2 regions of the Streptomyces sp. NPDC029139 genome follow, and region 1 is predicted to be linked to the other one. Evidence: predicted binding sites of a transcription regulator. Region 1 holds the regulator's gene; the other holds the start of a gene.
What was found. The regulator HrcA, encoded in region 1, represses chaperone genes, less so after heat shock. The targets are predictions, from matches to a motif close to TTNGCACTCNGNNNNNCNGAGTGCNAA.
Positions count from the first base shown of each region.

Region 1 (11,356 bases):
GCAGCAGGGCGGTGGCCGCCGTACCGGCCGTGGAGGTGCGGAGCACACTGTGGCCCAGTCGGTACGGCTTCGCGCCCGCCGCCTCGAAGGCCGTCAACTCCTCCGGTGACACGCCCCCTTCGGGCCCGACGACCAGCACGATCTCGCCCCCGGTGGGGAGTTCGGCCTCGGCGAGCGCGCCACTGGGGTGGTCCCGGTCCTCGTGCAGGACGACGGCGAGGTCTGCGTCCGCCAGGAGCGCCGCCACCTGCTTGGTCGTCATCGCGTCGGCGACCTCGGGGAACCGGGTACGGCGCGACTGCTTGCCGGCCTCGCGCGCGGTCGCCCGCCATTTGGCCAGGGCCTTCAGGCCGCGGTCGCCCTTCCACTGGGTGATGCAGCGGGACGCGGCCCACGGCACGATCGCGTCGACGCCGGTCTCCGTCATGATCTCGACGGCGAGTTCGCCCCGGTCGCCCTTCGGCAGCGCCTGGACGACGGTGATACGGGGGTCGGGCGCGGGGTCCTCGTACGTACCCGAGACCTGGACGGTCAGCTGGTCCTTGCCCTCGGCGCTGAGCACCGTACAGTCCGCCCACCGACCGCAGCCGTCGGTCAGGACGAGGTCCTCACCTCCCCGCAGCCGCTTCACGGAGACGGCGTGGCGGCCCTCGGGGCCGTCGAGGAGGAAGGTGCCGGTGCCGGGGACGGCCTCGACGACGAAGACGGGTGCGGTCATGAGGCGCTCCTGTGGGCCTGCGCGGTGAGTGCGGTGTCGAGCTCGGCGGCCAGCACCTCGATCAGTTGTCCCGCCGGGAGTTCGCGGGCCAGCCGGTGCCCCTGACCGGCCCACAGGGCCATGCCCTGGGCGTCCCCTGCCGTGGCCGCGGCCTTGCGCAGGGGCGCGGTGAGGTGGTGGACCTCCGGGTAGGCGGCGGGGGCGTACGGGCCGTGCTCGCGCATGAAGCGGTTGACGAGCCCGCGCGCCGGACGCCCGGAGAAGGCCCGGGTGAGCTCGGTGCGGACGAAGAGGGGGTCGGTCAGGGCCCGCTTGTGCAGGGCGTGCGCCCCCGACTCGGGACAGACCAGGAACGCGGTGCCGAGCTGCGCGGCCTCGGCCCCTGCGGCGAGGACGGCGGCGATCTGCGCGCCGCGCATGATCCCGCCGGTCGCGACGATCGGCAGCCGCACGGCCTCCCTGACCTGCGTGACGAGCGCCAGGAGCCCGGTTCCGGCGAGGGCGGCGTCGGGGTCGTCCCGATGCGTGCCCTGATGTCCGCCCGCCTCGACGCCCTGCACGCAGACGGCGTCGGCGCCGGCCCGCTGGGCGGCCTGGGCCTCCTCGGGCGAGGTGACGGTGACGATCGTGTACGTACCGGCGCGGGCGAACGCGTCGAAGGTCTCGCGGCCGGGGCAGCCGAAGGTGAAGGAGACGACGGGGACCGGGTCGTCCAGGAGGATCGCGAGCTTGGCGTCGTAGGCGTCGTCCCGCCCGCTGTCCGGGCAGCCGAGCTGCGTCTCGTACCAGGTGGCCTCACCGGCGAGCTGGTGCCGGTACACCTCTACGGCGGCGGGGTCCGTGGGCTGGCCGCTCTGGGGCATGAAGAGGTTGACCCCGAAGGGCTGCCCGGTCAGCCCGCGCACCTGCTTGATCTCCTGGTACAGCCCGCCGGCGGTCTTGTACCCCCCGGCGAGGAAGCCGAGTCCGCCGGCCTCGCAGACGGCGCCGACGAGTTCCGGGCAGGACGCGCCACCCGCCATGGGGGCCTGCACGATCGGGTACCGGGAGAGACCGTTCAGCGCGGTGGACATGCGGGCATCGTTTCATGACGTCGGTCGGGGACCGAATCGGTGGTTCCGGTGGTACGGGAAAGGGGCGCCGCCCGCGATGACGCGGGCGCCGCCCCTCCTCCGTGACGTTTTCGACCGGCCGTCGAACCGTCGTGCCTACCGGCCGTTGAACGCGTCCTTCAGGCGCGAGAACAGCCCCTGCTGCCCGGGCTGGAACTGGCCCGTCGGCCGCTCCTCGCCGCGCAGCTTCGCCAGTTCGCGCAGCAGCCGCTCCTGCTCGGCGTCGAGCTTCGACGGCGTCGTCACCTCGACGTGCACGATCAGGTCGCCGCGACCGCCGCCGCGCAGGTGCGTGATGCCGCGCCCGTGCAGCGGGATCGACTGCCCGGACTGCGTGCCCGGGCGGATGTCGACCTCCTCGACGCCGTCGAGCGTCTGCAGCGGCACCTTCGTGCCGAGCGCGCCCGCCGTCATCGGGATGGTGACCGTGCAGTGCAGGTCGTCGCCGCGCCGCTGGAAGGTCTCGTGCGGGACCTCGTGGATCTCGACGTACAGGTCACCGGCCGGGCCGCCGCCGGGGCCGACCTCGCCCTCGCCGGCCAGCTGGATGCGGGTGCCGTTGTCGACACCGGCCGGGATCTTCACGGTCAGCGTGCGACGCGAGCGGACCCGGCCGTCGCCCGCGCACTCGGGGCACGGGGTGGGGACGACGGTGCCGAAGCCCTGGCACTGGGGGCAGGGGCGGGAGGTCATGACCTGGCCCAGGAAGGACCGGGTGACCTGCGAGACCTCACCGCGGCCGCGGCACATGTCACAGGTCTGCGCGGAGGTGCCGGGTGCGGCGCCCTCGCCCGAACAGGTCGTACAGACGACGGCCGTGTCGACCTGGATGTCCTTGGTCGTGCCGAAGGCTGCCTCGTTGAGGTCGATCTCCAGCCGGATCATCGCGTCCTGGCCGCGGCGGGTGCGCGAGCGCGGCCCGCGCTGCGACGCCGTACCGAAGAAGGCGTCCATGATGTCCGAGAAGTTTCCGAAGCCGCCCTGGCCGAAGCCACCGGCTCCGCCGCCACCGCCGGACGCGGACAGCGGGTCGCCTCCGAGGTCGTAGACCTGCTTCTTCTGCGGGTCCGACAACACCTCGTAGGCGGCGTTGATCTCCTTGAAGCGCTCCTGCGTCTTCGGATCGGGATTGACATCCGGGTGCAGCTCGCGCGCGAGCCGACGGAATGCCTTCTTGATCTCGTCCTGGGACGCGTCGCGGCGCACGCCGAGTACGGCGTAGTAGTCCGTGGCCACTTACGACTCCGCCAGGATCTGTCCGACGTAACGTGCCACTGCGCGTACCGCTCCCATCGTTCCGGGGTAGTCCATGCGGGTCGGTCCGACCACGCCGAGTTTGGCGACTGCCTCGTCGCCCGAACCGTAGCCGACCGCGACGACGGACGTGGAGGTGAGCCCTTCGTGGGCGTTCTCGTGCCCGATCCGTACGGTCATGCCCGAGTCCTTGGCCTCGCCGAGAAGCTTGAGGAGCACGACCTGCTCCTCGAGTGCTTCCAGCACCGGCCTGATCGTGAGGGGGAAGTCATGGCCGAAGCGGGTGAGATTGGCGGTGCCGCCGATCATCAGCCGCTCCTCGTGCTCCTCCACCAGCGTTTCGAGCAGGGTGGCGAGCACCGTCGACACCGTGCCGCGGTCCTCCGTCTCCTCGAACGACTCCGGAAGATCCTGCACCAGCTGCGGCACGTCCGCGAAACGGCGGCCGACCACCCGGCTGTTGAGCCGGGCCCGCAGGTCGGCGAGCGAGGCCTCGCCGAACGGCGCGGGGCAGTCGATCATCCGCTGCTCCACCCGGCCCGTGTCCGTGATCAGCACGAGCATCAGGCGGGCGGGCGCGAGCGAGAGCAGCTCCACGTGCCGGACCGTCGAGCGGGTCAGCGACGGGTACTGCACGACGGCGACCTGCCGGGTCAGCTGCGCGAGCAGCCGGACCGTACGGCCGACGACGTCGTCGAGGTCGACCGCGCCGTCGAGGAAGTTGTGGATCGCGCGCCGCTCGGGCGTCGACAGCGGCTTGACGCCGGCGAGCCGGTCGACGAAGAGGCGGTAGCCCTTGTCGGTCGGGATGCGTCCGGCGCTGGTGTGAGGCTGGGCGATGTAGCCCTCGTCCTCCAGGACAGCCATGTCGTTGCGCACGGTGGCGGGCGAGACGCCGAGCTTGTGACGCTCCGTGAGCGCCTTGGAGCCGACCGGCTCCTCCGTCCCGACATAGTCCTGGACGATGGCACGGAGCACCTCGAGTCTGCGTTCGCTGAGCATCGCGCACACCTCCAGCTGTCGTATCGGTTTGCTCCGCTTTTGGCACTCGCCCTGCCCGAGTGCCAGGAATCCCCCGGCCAGTGTACGGCGGCGGGCATCGCTCCTGGCAAGGAGGCCGCTTCGGAGGTCGCGTCGTAGCGGATAGCGTCGCGGTATGGATGTCGCTTGGGAAGAGTTCGGCTGGGAGCGGCTCGCGGACGGGGTGGGCCGGCGCCGCCTGCCCGGCTGGGACGCCACGGTGGGCCTGGTGCTGGGCGAGAAGGGGGTCCTGCTCTACGACACGGGCTCCACGATCCTGGAGGGCGCCGAGCTGCGGGCCCAGATCGAGGCGCTGACCGGCGGGCGAAGAGTGACGCACATCGCACTGAGCCACCCGCACTTCGATCATGTGCTGGGCACGGCGGTGTTCGCCGGGGCGGAGGTGTACGGCGCGGTGGGCGTCGACGAGCTGCTGCGGCGGGAGGGGCAGGAGCTGTTCACGGACGCGGTACGCCAGGGGGTGGACCCGGCGGCCGCGGCGGAGGCGGTCGACGTCCTGGTGGCCCCCCACCACACCGTGTCGGGCGAGTGGACGCTGGACCTGGGCGGCCGCCAGGTGCTGCTCGCGAACGTCGGGCCGGGACACACCGGCCACGATCTGGTGCTCCTCGTCCCCGCCGGCACGGAGGAGATCGTGTTCTGCGGCGACCTGGTCGAGGAGTCGGGCGAGCCGCAGGCGGGCCCCGACGCGATCCCGGCGCGCTGGCCGGACGCCCTGGACCGGCTTCTGGGTCTGGGCGGGGAGGCAGCGGTGTACGTGCCGGGCCACGGCGCGGTCGTGGACGCGACATTCGTCCGCGCGCAGCGGGAAGAACTGGCACGCCGCTTCGGAGTGTCATAACGTCCCGGAAATGCGCAGCTACAACCCGGACCTGACGCCCCCTTGGAAGCGCTCCGCGCCCGTGCCGGAGGTCCCGGCGGAGGCCGATCTCGTGGTCGAGGAGGTTTCGACGGGCTTCTGCGGGGCGGTGATCCGCTGCGAGGCGGGCACGGTGACGCTGGAGGACCGCTTCGGCAAGCACCGGGTCTTCCCGCTGGAACCGCGCGGGTTCCTGCTGGAGGGCCGGGTGGTCACCCTGGTCCGCCCCTCGGCCGCCCCCGCGCGCCCGACCCGCACGGCCTCCGGTTCGATCGCGGTGCCAGGCGCCCGGGCCCGGGTCGCCCGGGCGGGCCGGATCTACGTGGAGGGCCGCCACGACGCCGAGCTGGTGGAACGGGTCTGGGGAGACGACCTCCGCATCGAGGGCGTGGTGGTGGAGTACCTGGAGGGCATCGACGACCTCCCTGCCATCGTCGCGGACTTCGCCCCGGCGGCCGACGCGCGGCTGGGAATCCTGGTCGACCACCTGGTCCCCGGCTCGAAGGAGTCCCGCATCGCGGCGCAGGTCACGTCTCCGGACGTGCTGATCGTGGGCCACCCGTACATCGACGTCTGGGAGGCGGTGAAACCGTCGTCCGTGGGCATCCCGGCGTGGCCGACGGTCCCGCACGGCCAGGACTGGAAGACGGGCGTCTGCCGCGCCCTCTCCTGGCCGGAGAACACGGGCGCGGCCTGGCAGCACATCCTGTCGCGGGTCCACTCCTACAAGGACCTGGAACCGGCGCTGCTGGGCCGCGTGGAAGAACTGATCGACTTCGTGACGGCGCCGTAGGGCCGGGGCAGCGGCCCCGTGCCCCTCGGGCCCCCGGGCCGCTCGCCCGAAGGGCCCCGCGCCCGAGGGGCCGCCGGCGCGGGGCCCGAGGGGCACGGGGCCGCTCGGTGCGGGGCCTAGGGGCGGGGCGCCGCTGGCGCGGGGCCGCCGGCGCGGGGGGCCGCTGGGGGCAGGGCCGCGGGGCGAGGGCCCTTAGTCCACCAGGTCCCTGACCACCGCGTCCGCGAGCAGACGCCCTCGCAGGGTCAGGACCGCGCGTCCCGACTCGTACGCGGCCGGATCGAGGAGTCCGCCCTCCAGCGCCTTGCGGGACGCGGCCAGTCCGGCCGCCCGCAGCAGCCCCAGCTCGACGCCCTCCCGGAGCCGTAGCTCCAGCAGCACGCGCTCGACGCGCCGGTCCTCCGCCGACAGCACCTCCCGCCCCGCGCCGGGAGACCGCCCTTCTCCCAGCGCCGCCGCGTACGCGCCGGGATGCTTCACGTTCCACCACCGCACCCCGCCCACGTGCGAGTGCGCGCCCGGTCCTGCGCCCCACCAGTCGGCGCCCCGCCAGTACAGCTCGTTGTGCAGGCAGCGCCCGGCCTCCGAGGTGGCCCAGTTCGACACCTCGTACCAGTCGAAGCCGGCCTCGGCGAAGACCGAGTCCGCTATCAGGTACCGGTCCGCGTGCACGTCGTCGTCGGTCATCGGCACCTCGCCGCGCCGGATCCGCCGGGCCAGCTGCGTGCCCTCCTCCACGATCAGCGCGTACGCGCTGACGTGGTCGGGCCCGGCGCCGATCGCCGCCTCGAGCGACGCCCGCCAGTCGTCGTCGGACTCTCCCGGCGTGCCGTAGATGAGGTCCAGGTTGACGTGCTCGAAACCCGCCGCCCGTGCCTCCGCGACGCACGCCTCGGGCCGCCCGGGCGTGTGCGTGCGGTCCAGGACCTTCAGGACGTGCTGCCGGGCGCTCTGCATGCCGAACGAGATCCGGTTGAAGCCGCCGGCCCGCAGCTCGGCCAGATACGCCGGGTCCACCGACTCCGGGTTCGCCTCCGTCGTCACCTCGGCGTCGTCCGCGAGGCCGAACTCGTCCCGGATCGCCCCCAGCATCCGAACGAGGTCTCCGGCGGCGAGCAGCGTCGGTGTGCCCCCGCCGACGAAGACGGTCCGCACCGGCCTCGGGTCGTCGCCGAGGACCTTGCGGGCGAGGCGTATCTCCTCCGCGACCTGCCCGGCGTAGTTGTCCCGGGAGGCGAGCACGCCTCCGGCACCGCGCAGCTCGCTCGCGGTGTACGTGTTGAAGTCGCAGTAGCCGCAGCGCGTCGCGCAGTACGGCACGTGCAGATAGAACCCGAGCGGCCGGTCCCCGGCCCCTTCCAGGGCGTGCGCGGGCAGCGCCCCGTCCTCGGGCATGGGCTCACCATCGGGCAGTACGGAAGGCATGAACCCATTGTCCCGTACTGCCCGAGGTGAGCCTCCAGCCTGTGGATAACTCGCGGCAGGCCCCGCGGAAGCCCGTGGAAGAGCCCCGCGCCGCGCCCGCTACGCCTCGCGGGAGCCCGCGTACATGTCCTCGATCAGGTCCTTGTACGTCCGCTCCACCACGGGCCGCTTCAGCTTCAGCGACGGGGTCAGCTCGCCGTGCTCGATGTCGAGGTCGCGCGGCAGCAGGCGGAACTTCTTGATCGTCTGCCAGCGCTGGAGACCCTCGTTGAGGCGGTCGACGTACCCCTGGATCAGCTTCTCGGCCTGCGGGGAGGCGACGATCTCGGCGTACGACTTGCCGCCGAGGCCGTTCTCGGCGGCCCAGCCGAGGATGGTGGGCTCGTCGAGGGCGATGAGCGCCGTGCAGAAGTTCCGGTCGGCGCCGTGGACCAGGATGTTGGAGACGAAGGGGCAGACGGCCTTGAACTGGCCCTCCACCTCGGCCGGGGCGATGTACTTGCCGCCGGACGTCTTGATCAGGTCCTTCTTGCGGTCGGTGATGCGGAGGTAGCCGTCGGCCGACAGCTCGCCGATGTCGCCGGTGTGGAACCAGCCGTCGGACTCCAGGACCTCGGCCGTCTTCTCGGGCAGACCGTGGTAGCCCTCCATGATGCCGGGGCCGCGCAGCAGGATCTCGCCGTCGTCGGCGATGCGGACCTCGCAGCCGGGGAGCGGCTTGCCGACGGTGCCGGTGCGGTACGCCTCGCCCGGGTTGACGAAGGAGGCGGCGCTGCTCTCCGTCAGGCCGTAGCCCTCCAGGATGTGGATGCCCGCGCCGGCGAAGAAGAAGCCGATCTCGGGCGAGAGGGCGGCGGAGCCGGAGACGGCGGCGCGCAGCCGGCCGCCGAAGGCGTCGCGGAGCTTGGAGTAGACGAGCGCGTCCGCGACCTTGTGCTTGACAGTGAGCCCGAAGGGCGCGGAGGCGGTGCCGGTGCGGCGGAAGTTGTCCTGGGTGGCCTTGGCGTACTCACGGGCGACACCGGCCGCCCACTGGAAGATCTTGTACTTGGCGCCACCGCCGGCCCGGGCCTTGGCCGCGACTCCGTTGTAGACCTTCTCGAAGATGCGCGGCACGGCGGCCATGTAGGTCGGCTGGACGACCGGCAGGTTCTCGATGATCTTGTCGACGCGGCCGTCGACGGCCGTGACGTGCCCGACCTCGATCTGGCCGGAGGTCAGCACCTTGCCGAAGACGTGCGCGAGCGGCAGCCAGAGGTACTGGACGTCGTCCGCGGTGACCAGGCCGGTCGCCGCGATGGCCTTGGCCATGTACGACCAGTTGTCGTGCGGCAGCCGGACGCCCTTCGGGCGGCCGGTGGTGCCCGAGGTGTAGATGAGGGTGGCGAGCTGGCCGGCGGTGATGGCCGAGACCCGCTCCTTGACCGCCTCGGCGTGCTTCTCGAGGTACGCCTTGCCGCGCGCCTCCAGGTCGGCGAGGGACAGGACCCAGTCGTCGGTCTCCACGCCCGTCGGGTCGACGACCACGACGTGGTGGAGGTTCGGCAGGTCAGCGCGCCGCTCGACGGCCTTGGCGACCTGGGCCGCGTCCTCCGCGATCAGCACCTTCGACTCGGAGTCGGAGAGGATGAACGCCGACTCCTCCGCGTTGGTCTGCGGGTACACGGTGGTGGTGGCGGCGCCCGCGCACATCACGCCGAGGTCGGCGAGGATCCACTCCACCCGGGTGGAGGAGGCCAGTGCGACGCGCTCCTCCGGCTGGACGCCCAGGTCGATCAGACCGGCGGCGATGGCGTAGACCCGCTCGGCGGCCTGCCCCCAGCTGAGCGACTTCCAGTCGTCCGGGCCCTGGCCGGAAGCGGCCGGGACCGGATAGCGATAGGCCTCCGCGTCGGGAGTACGCTCCACGCGCTCAAGGAAGAGGGTCGCCACGGAAGGCGGCCGGTTCTCGATCAGGGTCTGTGTGTCGCTCACGACGTCCTCCGGGCGGCGGCGGTGCGTTCTGGCGGTGCGTTCCATGCGTACTAACTGGCGAGTAACCTTCGAGCCGCGATCAGAGTAAGGCGCCGGGGACCGGCGCGTAAGAGGCTGCGGGCCGCCTCTTCATACCCGGTTCATAACGAACGGGCCCCCGCGCCGTGCGCGCGTGAGCCCGTTCGATGTATCTATCAGCTAATTGGCTGATTACTTCCGATCACTTCTTGGACTTGCCGCCCGCGGAGTCGTCGCTCGACAGGACGGCGATGAAGGCCTCCTGCGGGACCTCCACGGAGCCGACCATCTTCATCCGCTTCTTGCCTTCCTTCTGCTTCTCGAGCAGCTTCCGCTTACGGGAGATGTCACCGCCGTAGCACTTGGCGAGGACGTCCTTGCGGATGGCGCGGATGGTCTCGCGGGCGATGATCCGGGAGCCGATCGCGGCCTGGATCGGCACCTCGAACGCCTGCCGCGGGATCAGCTCGCGCAGCTTGGCGACGAGCCGCACGCCGTACGCGTACGCGGCGTCCTTGTGGGTGACGGCGGAGAAGGCGTCCACCTTGTCGCCGTGCAGCAGGATGTCGACCTTGACCAGGCTGGAGGCCTGCTCGCCGGTGGGCTCGTAGTCGAGGGAGGCGTAACCCCGCGTCTTGGACTTCAGCTGGTCGAAGAAGTCGAAGACGATCTCGGCCAGCGGGAGGGTGTAGCGGATCTCGACCCGGTCCTCGGAGAGGTAGTCCATGCCGAGCAGGGTGCCGCGACGGGTCTGGCAGAGCTCCATGATCGCGCCGATGAACTCGCTCGGGGCGAGGATCGTGGCGCGTACGACGGGCTCGTACACGTCGTTGATCTTGCCCTCGGGGAACTCGCTCGGGTTGGTGACCGTGTGCTCGCTGCCGTCCTCCATGACCACGCGGTAGACCACGTTGGGGGCGGTGGCGATCAGGTCGAGGCCGAACTCGCGCTCCAGTCGCTCCCGGATGACGTCCAGGTGGAGCAGGCCGAGGAAGCCGACGCGGAAGCCGAAGCCGAGGGCGGCGGAGGTCTCCGGCTCGTAGACCAGCGCGGCGTCGTTGAGCTGCAGCTTGTCGAGGGCCTCGCGGAGGTCCGGGTACTCCGAGCCGTCCAGCGGGTAGAGGCCGGAGAACACCATCGGCTTGGGGTCCTTGTACCCGCCGAGGGCCTCGGTGGCGCCCTTGTTCAGGGAGGTGATCGTGTCACCGACCTTGGACTGACGGACGTCCTTCACGCCGGTGATGATGTAGCCGACCTCGCCGACGCCGATGCCGTCGGCCGGCGTCATCTCGGGCGAGGAGACGCCGATCTCGAGGAGCTCGTGGGTCGCGCCGGTCGACATCATCTTGATGCGCTCGCGCTTGTTGAGCTGCCCGTCGACGACTCGTACGTACGTGACGACACCGCGGTAGGAGTCGTAGACCGAGTCGAAGATCATCGCGCGGGCGGGGGCGTCGGCGACACCGACGGGGGCCGGCACGCGCTCCACGACCCGGTCGAGCAGCGCCTCGACACCGATGCCCGTCTTGGCGGAGACCTTCAGCACGTCCTCGGGCTGGCAGCCGATGAGGTTGGCGAGCTCCTCGGAGAACTTCTCCGGCTGGGCGGCCGGGAGGTCGATCTTGTTGAGTACGGGAACGATCGTGAGGTCGTTCTCCATCGCGAGGTACAGGTTCGCGAGGGTCTGCGCCTCGATGCCCTGGGCCGCGTCGACGAGCAGGATCGTGCCCTCGCAGGCCGCCAGGGACCGGGAGACCTCGTACGTGAAGTCGACGTGCCCGGGGGTGTCGATCATGTTGAGGATGTGGGTCTTCCCCTGATCCGCACCCTCGGTGGGCGCCCAGGGAAGACGGACCGCCTGGGACTTGATCGTGATGCCGCGCTCGCGCTCGATGTCCATCCGGTCGAGGTACTGGGCGCGCATCTGCCGCTGGTCGACCACACCGGTCAGCTGGAGCATCCGGTCGGCAAGCGTGGACTTGCCGTGGTCGATGTGCGCGATGATGCAGAAATTGCGGATCAACGCCGGGTCGGTACGGCTCGGCTCAGGCACGTGGGTAGGAGTCGCGGGCACGCAAGGTCTCGTCTCGGGGCGATGGTCGGATCGATACGTAGGCTCTATGGTCCCACGACTGCGGAGGTCCGCTCGGTTTGGGCAGAGG
Region 1 is NZ_JBVHWN010000005.1:22,052-33,407, forward strand. Features, by position in the region: gene ACZ4VW_RS14130 (16S rRNA (uracil(1498)-N(3))-methyltransferase) at 1-718, opposite strand, end outside; gene ACZ4VW_RS14135 (nitronate monooxygenase) at 715-1,791, opposite strand; gene dnaJ (molecular chaperone DnaJ) at 1,927-3,066, opposite strand; gene hrcA (heat-inducible transcriptional repressor HrcA) at 3,067-4,086, opposite strand; gene ACZ4VW_RS14150 (MBL fold metallo-hydrolase) at 4,241-4,966, shown strand; gene ACZ4VW_RS14155 (DUF3097 domain-containing protein) at 4,977-5,777, shown strand; gene hemW (radical SAM family heme chaperone HemW) at 5,970-7,202, opposite strand; gene ACZ4VW_RS14165 (AMP-dependent synthetase/ligase) at 7,302-9,176, opposite strand; gene lepA (translation elongation factor 4) at 9,397-11,268, opposite strand.

Region 2 (11,356 bases), on a different contig from region 1:
GACCGGGCGGCCGGGGCCCTGGCCGCGTACCGGAAGTGGGGCCTCAAGCCCCTCGCCGCCCCGCCCGCCCCTCCGACGACCAAGCCGGTGCGGCGGCCGCCCGGCGGGCCCGTCCCCGTCATCAGCGACATCCCGACGAAGGACAAGGTCGTCTTCATCACGATCGACGACGGCGCCGAGAAGGACCCGGAGTTCGTCGCGATGATGAAGGACCTCAAGGTCCCGGTGACGATGTTCCTCACCGACTCCGCCATCCGCACCGACTACGGCTACTTCCAGCCGCTCGCCGACCTCGGCCACGGCGTCGCCAACCACACCCTCACCCACCCGAACCTGCGCACCCTCGGCCCGGCCGCCCAGCGCCGGGAGATCTGCGGCCAGCAGACGAGACTGGCGGAGCGGTACGGAACGGCCCCGCGGCTCTTCCGCCCGCCGTACGGCAACTGGAACGAGGACACCCGCGCCGCCGCCGGGGAGTGCGGGGTGGACGCGATCGTGCTGTGGCGCGAGTCGATGCAGATCAAGAACATGCAGTACCAGCGCGGCGACAGGAAGCTGCACCCGGGCGACATCATCCTGGCGCACTTCCGCGGTCCGTCCGAGCTCAAGGGCACGACGATGACCGAGATGACGGCCAACCTGCTGCGCCACATCCAGGACCAGGGCTTCACGGTGGCCCGCCTGGAGGACTACGTGTGACGGAGCGGCCCCTCCCGTAAAAGATCTTGAAAAGAATCTCCGCGTGGTGTCGATGCGGGCCGAGCCCGATCGACGTAGGAGTGAGAGGCGGGGAACGGCCCCGCCACCGCACCGCCGAGGAGAACACGATGCCCCGCTACCTGACGCTGGTCCGCATCGAAGAGGGCGCCTTCCAGATGGAGGAGGCCGACGCCGGCTTCGAGGAGCGCATGGGCGCGCTGTTCGAGGAGATCACGAAGGCCGGCGTGATGCTGGAGACGGCCGGCCTCAAGCCGACCTCCGAGTCCACCCGGGTCGTCTGGGAGGACGGGAAGATCAGTTACACCGACGGCCCGTTCACCGAGACCAAGGAGGTCGTCGGCGGCTACTCGATGTCCCAGTGCCGGGACATGGCGGAGGCCGTCGAGTGGTCGAAGCGCTTCCTGGAGATTCACCCGCCGCAGTGGAAGGTGACCTGCGAGGTCCGCGAGATCGAAGAGATGTAGGCACCGCCGGGGCGGGTGCTGTCATGGTGGATCCATGACCGCACCCGCCCCTGCCGCCGTCGAGACGGTCTTCCGGATGGAGTCGGCGCGGATCATCGCCGCCGTGGCGAGGATCGTGCGCGATGTCGGCATCGCCGAGGAGATCGCCCAGGACGCGCTCGTCGCCGCCCTGGAGCAGTGGCCGCGGACGGGGGTGCCGGACCGGCCCGGCGCCTGGCTGACGGCCGCCGCCAAGAACCGCGCCGTCGATCTCGTACGGCGCCGTGAGACGTACGCGCGCAAGCTCGCCGAGGTGGGACGCGAGCTGACCGAGGAGACGTACGACCCGGAGCCGGCCGGGCCCGGCGACATCGACGACGACCTGCTGCGGCTGATCTTCACCGCCTGCCACCCCGTGCTCTCCGCCCAGGCCCGGACCGCGCTGACCCTGCGACTGGTCGGCGGGCTGCGGACGGACGAGATCGCCCGCGCCTTCCTCGTACCGGAACCGACCGTCGCCCAGCGGATCGTGCGGGCCAAGCGCACCCTGGCGAAGGCCGGGGTGGAGTTCGAGGTGCCGTACGGGGAGGAGCGGGCGGACCGGCTCGGATCCGTCCTGGAGGTCATCTACCTGATCTTCAACGAGGGGTACTCGGCCACGGCGGGCGACGACCTGCTGCGGCCGGCGCTGTGCGAGGACGCGCTGCGGCTGTCCAGAGTGCTCGCCGGGCTCATGCCCGAGGAGAGCGAGGTCCACGGTCTTGCCGCCCTGCTGGAGATCCAGGCTTCGCGGACGGCGGCCCGGACCGGCCCGGACGGGCGGCCGGTGCTGCTCGCCGACCAGAACCGGAGCCGCTGGAACCGGTCGCTGATCCGGCGGGGCTTCGCGGCCCTCGAACGGGCGGCCGACGGCGGCGTCCACGGGCCGTACGCCCTCCAGGCCGCCATCGCCGCCTGTCACGCGAAGGCGCTGACGTACGAGGAGACCGACTGGCGGACCATCGCGGCGCTGTACGGCCGGCTGGCGGCCGTCGCGCCGTCGCCCGTGGTCGAGTTGAACCGCGCGGTCGCCGTGTCGAGGGCGCAGGGCCCGGAGGCGGGGCTCGCGCTCGTCGACGCCCTGGCCGGCGAACCCGCCCTGGCGGAGTACCACTTGCTGCCGAGCGTACGGGGCGACCTGCTGGAGCGGCTGGGGCGCACCGCGGAGGCGCGGGCGGAGTTCGAGCGGGCGGCCTCGCTGACCCGGAACGCACGCGAGCGGGAGCTGATGCGCCAACGGGCAAGGCAGGCGGGCGGGGTGGCGGCCGGGGCCGCCGGGGGCGGGGGCGGGGACGCGGACGAGGCCGGCGCGGCGGGGGAGTGATCGCTCGGTAGTCTCGGGGCATGTCACGCCGTACCCCGCTTCCCCCTCCCCCTCCGCCCGCCGAGATACAGAGCTGGCCCGGCCGGGAGGCCCGGCTCGCGGACCGCGCGCGGGCGATGGGCGAGCTCACCCGCCGTCTGCTGGGCGGCGGGCGGCTCGCGGTGTTCCTGGTGTGGATCGCGACCCTGCAGCTGGGCTGGGGGCTCGCCGGGGGCGGGCTCGTCGCCATGGAGGACGTCATCGACCCGATCTCGATGATGCTCGTGCTCGTCCTCGTGGCGATCGGGCTGGGCGTGCTGGTCCCGGCCGTCTTCTTCCTGGCCCGCGGTGTGTGGCGCGACCGTGAGGCGTACGACCGACTGCTGCGGTGGGCCGCCCTGGACCACGACCCCGTCGGCGACGCCCGCCTGCGGGAACCCGTCCTCAGCGCCGCCTGGCTGGTGCTCTCCTTCGTGCTCTGCGCGGTGGGGCTGTGGGTCTCTCTGGCGGCGCCCGCCGAGCTCGTCGGGCCGGGACTCGGCGGGTACGGAACGGTCGCCTACCTCATGGGCGCCGCCCTCGGACTGTGGATCCCCGGTCTGGCCGGGCTGGTGAAGGCGATCCGCCATTACCGCTTCGCGGTCCGGATCGTCACCCCGCCGGAGGGCTCGCGGGGTCACTCGTCGGACGAGGCGCGGGGTGATGTTCCGGACGAGGCGCCGGGTGATGCTACGGACGAGGCGCCGGACGGCCGATCAGCATCGTCGGGGCGCCCGCGACCCGAGTGAGGAAGACCGTGGCGGAGTTCTTGCCCTTCGGCTTGATCCTGCGGCGGAGCTCCTCCGGTTCGACCGCCGAGCCGCGCTTCTTCACCGTCAGCGTGCCGACCTCCCGCTCGCGCAGCAGGGCCTTCAGCCTCTTCAGGTTGAAGGGGATCTCGTCGGTGATCTCGTAGGCGGTGGCGTAGGGGGTCGGCGTGAGCTCGTCCGCCGTGACGTACGCGATCGTCTCGTCGATCAGGCCGCCGTCCAGCTCCTGGGCGACCTCGGCGACCAAGTGGGCGCGGATGACGGCGCCGTCCGGTTCGTAGAGGTAGCGGCCGAGCGGGCGGGGCGCCGGGTCGGGCAGGCCACGGCCGGTCAGGCTCGTGCCGGCGGGCAGGAGCGTCGCGCGCCGGGCGCCGGGCTCGGTGCCGAACCACAGCACGGCCTCCTTGACGTCTCCGCCGTCCGAGATCCACTCGGCCTCGGCGTCCTCCGGGACCGCCTCGTGCGGGACGCCGGGGGCGATCTTGAGGGCCGCGTGCGGGGCCTTGCGGGCGGCCTCGACCGCCCAGGAGAGCGGCGGGGAGTACGCCTCGGGGTCGAAGATCCGCCCGCGCCCTCCGCGTCGCGCGGGGTCGACGAAGACCGCGTCGTACGGGGAGGTGTCGATCTCGGTCACGTCCGCGCGGCGGACCTCGATCAGGTCGGCGAGGCCCAGCGCCTCGGCGTTCGCGCGGGCGGCCTCGACCGTCGCCGGGTCGCGGTCGACGGCCAGGACGGAGATCCCGGCACGGGCGAACGCGATCGCGTCCCCGCCGATCCCACCGCACAGGTCGGCGACGCTCCGCACCCCGAGGTCCCTCATCCGTTCGGCCCGGTAGGCGCCGACCGAGGCCCGGGTCGACTGCTCGACGCCGTTCGGCGTGAAGTACATCCGGTACGCGTCCTCGGCGCCGAACTTGGCGACCGCGCGCTGCCGCAGCCGGGCCTGGCCGAGGGCCGCTGTGACCAGTTCGGCGGGGTGCTCGCGGCGCAGCCGGGAGGCGACGGCCAGTTCCTGGGCGGGGTCGTAGTCGCGCAGGGCGGCGAGGAGCGTCTGGCCCTCGGGGGTGAGCAGGGCGGAGAAGGCGGCGAGGTCGGTCACCCGTCCCATTGTGGGCCCTGGTTCCGTGTGGGCCGGCCGGGGGACGTGGTGCGCGGCGCGGCGGTGTCGGGGCGGCGGGAGGCGGTGCCGCTGACAGGATGCGACGCCATGCAGCTAGTACGACAAAAAGAAGAAAAGCGCTCCATTCGGGCTCTCCGCGTCCTTCCGCTGCGCCGGTCGGTCGGTGCGGTGCTGCTCGTCGCCGCCCTCGCGACCGCCTGTGCGGAACCGCCCGGCGACCCGGGGCCCGTCGGGGCCGAGGGCGGTGCCGGCTCGCAGGTGAAGCCCGCTCCCGGGCAGCCCCGGGAGCAGGCACAAGAGGCGTCCGGCGCCCTCAAGGCGTACGTGGAGAAGGTCCGCGAGCAACGTGCCGCCCGCGCGCTCGCCGCCAAGAAGTGGGGCCTGGACCGGCCGCCGCTGGAGGCCCCGGCCCCGCCGGCCGTGAAGCCGGAGATCACCACCCGGAAGGGGTTCGAGACCGATGGCGAGGGCCTGCCGCCGGTCTTCACCACCGTGCCGACCAAGGAGAAGGTCGTCTTCCTCACGATCGACGACGGCGCGGAGAAGGACCCCGAGCTGCTGCGGATGATGAGCGAGCTGCGCATCCCGTACAGCGCCTTCCTCAGCGACTACCTCGTCAAGGAGGACTACGGCTACTTCCGGAAGATGCAGGACGCGGGCGTCTCCCTGCACAACCACACCCTCAACCACCGCTACATGCCGGGGCTCTCGTACGCCGCGCAGAAGCGGGAGATCTGCGGGATGCAGGACGTCATCCAGAAGCGGTACGGGAAGCGGCCGCCGCTCTTCCGCCCGCCCTACGGCAACTACAACGAGGACACGCTGCGCGCGGCCAAGGCGTGCGGGGTCAAGGCGGTGCCGCTCTGGGCCTCCGAGGCGTTCCCCGACCGGATGGAGTGGCGCGAGTGGGACCGGGACCTGCACCCCGGTGACATCGTGCTCACGCACTTCCGGGGCAAGGGCGACTGGAAGGGCTCCATGGCGGACATGGTCCGGCGGGTGATGAAGACGATCACGGCCAAGGGGTACGCGGTCGCGAAGCTCGAGGACTACGTGTGATCCGGGCGCGCCGGCTGGTGTCCGGCCTCGCGCTCGCCGGCGCGCTCCTGGGGGCGACGGGTTGCGCGTCGTCGGTGGATCCGATCGAACGGCTGGGGCGAAAGGCGGCGGGAGGGCTGCGGGACCTGGGGGACCCGCGCGAGGCGCGGGAGGCGCGCGAGGCGCGGGAGGCGCGGGAGGTGCGGGAACGACGGGACCCGCGCGAGGCGCGGGAACGACGGGAGGTCCGGGAGGCGCGGGAGGCGCGCGATCGGGAGCTCGAACCCGTCCGGAACGAACCGGTCCGCGCCGCCGTTCTCGTACCGGCGGCGTGGCGCCACATCGCACTGAATTGGCACTCCGCTTGACCGAGTGCTAATCGCGGTCATAGTCTCAGGTCTGGCACTCCCCACTGGAGAGTGCCAACACAGCGACGGGCAGGTCCGGCACCCGCGACGACGGATCCACCTGGTCGCCACCTCAGACAGTTAACCCCGTGAGATCTCCGAAGGGGGAGGTCGGATCGTGACGACCGCCAGCTCCAAGGTTGCCATCAAGCCGCTCGAGGACCGCATTGTGGTCCAGCCGCTCGACGCCGAGCAGACCACGGCCTCTGGCCTGGTCATCCCGGACACTGCGAAGGAGAAGCCCCAGGAGGGCGTCGTCCTCGCGGTGGGCCCGGGTCGCTTCGAGAACGGCGAGCGCCTGCCGCTCGACGTGAAGACCGGCGACATCGTGCTCTACAGCAAGTACGGCGGCACCGAGGTGAAGTACAGCGGCGAGGAGTACCTCGTCCTCTCGGCTCGCGACGTGCTCGCGATCGTCGAGAAGTAATTCACCGAAGTACTGAGAAGTACTGAAGCGATGCTTTGAGCTGCGCCCCTGACCCCGCACCGGGCGTCCGGGGCGCAGTTCGTTTCACCAGTTTCACCACGAAATCCGAGAGGGCTGAATCGCTCCCATGGCGAAGATCCTGAAGTTCGACGAGGACGCCCGTCGCGCCCTTGAGCGCGGCGTCAACAAGCTTGCCGACACGGTCAAGGTGACGATCGGCCCCAAGGGCCGCAACGTCGTCATCGACAAGAAGTTCGGCGCCCCCACCATCACCAACGACGGTGTCACGATCGCCCGCGAGGTCGAGATCGACGACCCGTACGAGAACCTCGGCGCCCAGCTCGTGAAGGAGGTGGCGACCAAGACCAACGACATCGCGGGTGACGGCACCACCACCGCCACCGTGCTCGCCCAGGCGCTCGTCCGCGAGGGTCTGCGCAACGTCGCCGCCGGCGCCTCCCCGGCCGCCCTGAAGAAGGGCATCGACGCCGCGGTCAAGGCCGTGTCCGAGGAGCTCCTCGCGACCGCCCGTCCGATCGACGACAAGTCCGACATCGCCGCCGTGGCCGCGCTCTCCGCGCAGGACCAGCAGGTCGGCGAGCTCATCGCCGAGGCGATGGACAAGGTCGGCAAGGACGGTGTCATCACCGTCGAGGAGTCCAACACCTTCGGCCTGGAGCTCGACTTCACCGAGGGCATGGCCTTCGACAAGGGCTACCTGTCCCCGTACATGGTCACCGACCAGGAGCGTATGGAGGCCGTCCTCGACGACCCGTACATCCTGATCCACCAGGGCAAGATCTCCTCGATCCAGGACATGCTGCCGCTGCTGGAGAAGGTCATCCAGGCCGGCTCCTCCAAGCCGCTCCTGATCATCGCCGAGGACGTCGAGGGCGAGGCCCTGTCGACCCTGGTCGTGAACAAGATCCGCGGCACGTTCAACGCCGTGGCCGTCAAGGCCCCCGGCTTCGGCGACCGCCGCAAGGCGATGCTCGGCGACATGGCCACCCTCACCGGTGCCACCGTCATCGCCGAGGAGGTCGGCCTCAAGCTCGACCAGGCCGGTCTGGACGTGCTGGGCAGCGCCCGCCGCGTGACCGTCACCAAGGACGACACCACCATCGTCGACGGTGGCGGCAACTCCGAGGACGTGCAGGGCCGCGTCAACCAGATCAAGGCCGAGATCGAGTCCACCGACTCCGACTGGGACCGCGAGAAGCTCCAGGAGCGCCTCGCGAAGCTGGCCGGCGGCGTGTGCGTGATCAAGGTCGGCGCCGCCACCGAGGTGGAGCTGAAGGAGAAGAAGCACCGTCTGGAGGACGCCATCTCCGCGACCCGCGCCGCGGTCGAGGAGGGCATCGTCTCCGGTGGTGGCTCCGCTCTGGTCCACGCCGTCAAGGTCCTCGAGGGCAACCTCGGCAAGACCGGCGACGAGGCCACGGGTGTCGCCGTCGTCCGCCGCGCCGCCGTCGAGCCGCTGCGCTGGATCGCCGAGAACGCCGGCCTCGAGGGCTACGTCATCACCTCCAAGGTGGCGGAGCTCGAGAAGGGCCAGGGCTTCAACGCCGCGACCGGCGAGTACGGCGACCTGGTCAAGGCCGGCGTCATCGACCCGGTGAAGGTGACGCGCTCCGCGCTGGAGAACGCCGCCTCGATCGCCTCCCTCCTCCTCACCACCGAGACCCTCGTGGTGGAGAAGAAGGAAGAGGAGCCGGCGGACGCGGGCCACGGCCACGGTCACGGCCACTCCCACTGAGGCACCTCTGATCGATCACCGAGGCCCGGTGTCCCCGTCGCGGGGACACCGGGCCTCGGTGTCGTTCGTACCGGATCCCTCGGATCTCTCTCCGGGCGTTCTCCCGGGTGCTCGCTCCGGAAGTCCTACACCTCCACGGCGCCGAGCTGCCCCATGAGCCCGAGCAGGTCGTACTGCCACCACCCCTCGGCGATCTTGCCGTCCTGGCGGAACTGGTGGATGGTCGTGCCGGTCATGGAGACCCTCATACCGGTGGGCTGGAGCCCCATGAAATCGCCGGTGTGCGTGCCCACCCAGGTCCAGCGGGTGCACACGCGGTCGCCCTCGGCGATCTGGTCGTTGACGGTGAAGTCGAAGTCGAAACCACCCCGCCACATCTCCATCTGGCGGCGGACCGCGTCCATGCCGATCGGGTCCTGCTCATTGGTCGGATCGTGGTCGTGATAGCCCTCCACGAGGACCTCGTCGAGCGGCGGGAGCTCGCCCTCGGAGGCGAGCAGCTCGAAGAACCGGCGGGAGGTGCTCTTGTAGAGCTGCATGTCCCGGACGATGTCCAGGTCGGTGAAGGTCGGCATCTCGTCACACAGCGCGACCATCTCGCGGAAGATGCGGTCCGTCTCGGGAAGCTGCGAGTTCGTCATCGCCACCTCGTACGACGGGAACTCGACGATCTCCACGAGATGGTCCGAGTCGGAGCGATCCTTGCCGATGACGCTGTGGGTGGCCGTCCGCTTGCCCTGGGTCTGCTCGACCCACTTGTCCATGAGCCGGTTCAGATCGTCGAACCGACTGGTCTTGCAATCGATTATCTGTACGAATGTCATGGCGCCTCCCGGACCGGGTGGGACCCTTCCAGTTTAGAACCAGGGCCTGCGGGCGCCCTGGCGGCATGAGGGGCACGCAGCAGGCGCGGGGGACGCGGCCGGTGGCGGTCGGCGGAGACGCGGGGGCGTCGTGACCGGCGACCACGCCCTACGCCGACCGCGTCAGATCCGACGGCCGTACCGGGTCGGCGAACGGCTCCCCCCGCCCGTACCGCGCCACCTCCTCCAGCGCGTGGTCCGCCATGCGGTGGAGTTCGTTGCCCAGGGAGCCCGCCACGTGCGGGGTGAGAAGGACGTTGGACAGGGTCCACAGCGGTGAGTCCGGGGGCGGGAGCTCCGGGTCCGTGACGTCCAGGACCGCGTGGAGGCGGCCCGATGTGAGGTGGGGGAGGAGCGCGGTCTCGTCGATCAGGGAGCCGCGCGCCGTGTTGACCAGCGTGGCGCCGTCAGGCATCAGGGCCAGCTGGCGCTCGCCGATCATCCGGTGCGTGGAGGGCAGTTGAGGGGCGTGCACCGAGACGATCGTGCTCCGGGCGCACAACTCGTCGAGGCCCACCGGCTCCACCCCGAGGGCGCGGGCCTCGGGGACCGTCACGTACGGGTCGTAGAGCAGCACCTCGAAGTCGAAGGGCCGGAGCAGCTCGATGACCCGGCGGCCGATCCGGGAGGCGCCGATCAGGCCCACCGTCCGCCGGTAGTTGCCCCAGGCCGCCGACTCGGCCGTCCACGTGCCGTCGGCGCGGGTCTCCCCGTACCGCAGGGCCGCGTGCAGCACCTGCTTCCCCGCGAAGAGGATCGCGGCGAGGGTGTACTCGGCGACGGGCAGCGCGTTGGCCGCCGCGGCCGAGGTGACGGTGAGGCCCCGGTCCCAGCAGGCTTCCGTCACATGGTGCTTGACCGAGCCGGCCGCGTGGACGACGGCCCGCAGGCGCGGGGCGCGGTCCAGGACGTCGGCGGTCAGGGGCGGCGCGCCCCAGCAGGTGAGCAGGATCTCCGCCTCGGCGAGAGCGGCGGCGACCTCTGGCGTGGGTGTCGTCAGGTCGTGGGCGACGAGGGCCGGGTCGGTACGGGTGAGGGCGGCGAGGCGGGCGCGGTGGGCGTCCGTCAGAAGCCGCTCGGCGATGCCGCGGCCCATGGAGAGCAGGAGCGCGGGGCGATGGTCGGTGGCGGGGTGCATCGTGGGACCCGGGCTCCTCACTTGACGCTGCCGGCGGTCAGACCGGCCTTCCAGTGGCGCTGCAGGGAGACGAAGGCGACGACGAGGGGGACGACGGCCAGCAGGGACCCGGTGACGACGAGGGGGTAGTAGTCGGGTTCCGCGTGGGCGTTGCTGTTCCATGCGTACAGCCCGAGGCTCAGCGGGAAGAGCTTCTGGTCCGAGAGCATCACCAGGGGGAGGAAGAAGTTGTTCCAGATGGCGGTGAACTGGAAGAGGAAGACGGTCACGAAGCCCGGCATGATCATGCGCAGACCGATCGACCAGAAGGTGCGGAGCTCGCCCGCGCCGTCGATACGCGCGGCCTCCAGGGCCTCGTCGGGGATGTAGCCGGAGCTGAAGACCCGCGAGAGGTAGACCCCGAAGGGGTTGACCAGCACGGGGATCAGCACGGCCCAGTAGGTGTTGACGATGCCCACCTCGCTGGCGAGGAGGTACATGGGCAGGGCGAGCGCCGTGGTGGGTACGAGCACGCCCAGGAGCACGAGGCCGAAGAGCTTCTCCTTGCCGCGGAACTGGTACTTGTCGAAGGCGTAGCCCGCCGCGACGCTGATCAGCGAGCAGGCGAGGGCGCCCACTCCCGCGTACAGCAGGCTGTTGACGTACCAGTGGACGTAGATGCCGTCGTTGTACTCGGCGAGGCGGCTCAGGTTGCCGCCGAGGTCGAAGCCCTCGAAGGAGAAGGCGTTGCCGGCGAGCAGCCCGCCCGCGTCCTTGGTGGCCGCGGTCACCAGCCAGACGAGCGGGAAGAGCATGTAGACGACGGCGAGGACGAGCGCTCCGTTCACGGCGGACTTGGAGAGCCAGGCGCTCTGGGGCCGGTGGGTCATGCTGTCTTTCCCTTCCGACGGCCGGTCAGGCGGGTCACGCCGAAGGACAGCAACGCGGCGGTCAGGGCGAGGAGGACGGAGGCCGCGGCCGCGAGCCCGTAGTCGTTGCGGTCGAAGGCCGCGGTGTACGCGTACATGTTCGGCGTCCAGGTCGAGGTGACGGCGGAGCCCGTTCCCTTGTTGAGGATCAGCGGCTCTGTGAACAGCTGCAGCGAGCCGATGACGGTGAAGAGCCCGACCATCACGAGCGAGGCGCGGATCAGCGGGATCTTGATGCTGAAGGCGATTCGCCAGGAGCCGGCGCCGTCGACGGTGGCCGCCTCCAGGACGGAGCGGTCGATCGCCTGCAGCGCGGCGTAGAAGATCACCATGTTGTAGCCGAGCCACTCCCACAGCGCGATGTTGACCACGGAGGGCAGGGCGC
Region 2 is NZ_JBVHWN010000001.1:816,622-827,977, reverse strand. Features, by position in the region: gene ACZ4VW_RS03705 (polysaccharide deacetylase family protein) at 1-699, shown strand, start outside; gene ACZ4VW_RS03700 (YciI family protein) at 828-1,184, shown strand; gene ACZ4VW_RS03695 (RNA polymerase sigma factor) at 1,219-2,526, shown strand; gene ACZ4VW_RS03690 (hypothetical protein) at 2,547-3,293, shown strand; gene ACZ4VW_RS03685 (THUMP-like domain-containing protein) at 3,235-4,422, opposite strand; gene ACZ4VW_RS03680 (polysaccharide deacetylase family protein) at 4,522-5,493, shown strand; gene ACZ4VW_RS03675 (hypothetical protein) at 5,490-5,840, shown strand; gene groES (co-chaperone GroES) at 5,998-6,306, shown strand; gene groL (chaperonin GroEL) at 6,434-8,062, shown strand; gene ACZ4VW_RS03660 (ester cyclase) at 8,188-8,886, opposite strand; gene ACZ4VW_RS03655 (hydroxyacid dehydrogenase) at 9,035-10,063, opposite strand; gene ACZ4VW_RS03650 (carbohydrate ABC transporter permease) at 10,081-10,932, opposite strand; gene ACZ4VW_RS03645 (carbohydrate ABC transporter permease) at 10,929-11,356, opposite strand, start outside.
Region 2: the regulator HrcA is predicted to act here: its motif matches at 5,872-5,898, upstream of groES (co-chaperone GroES).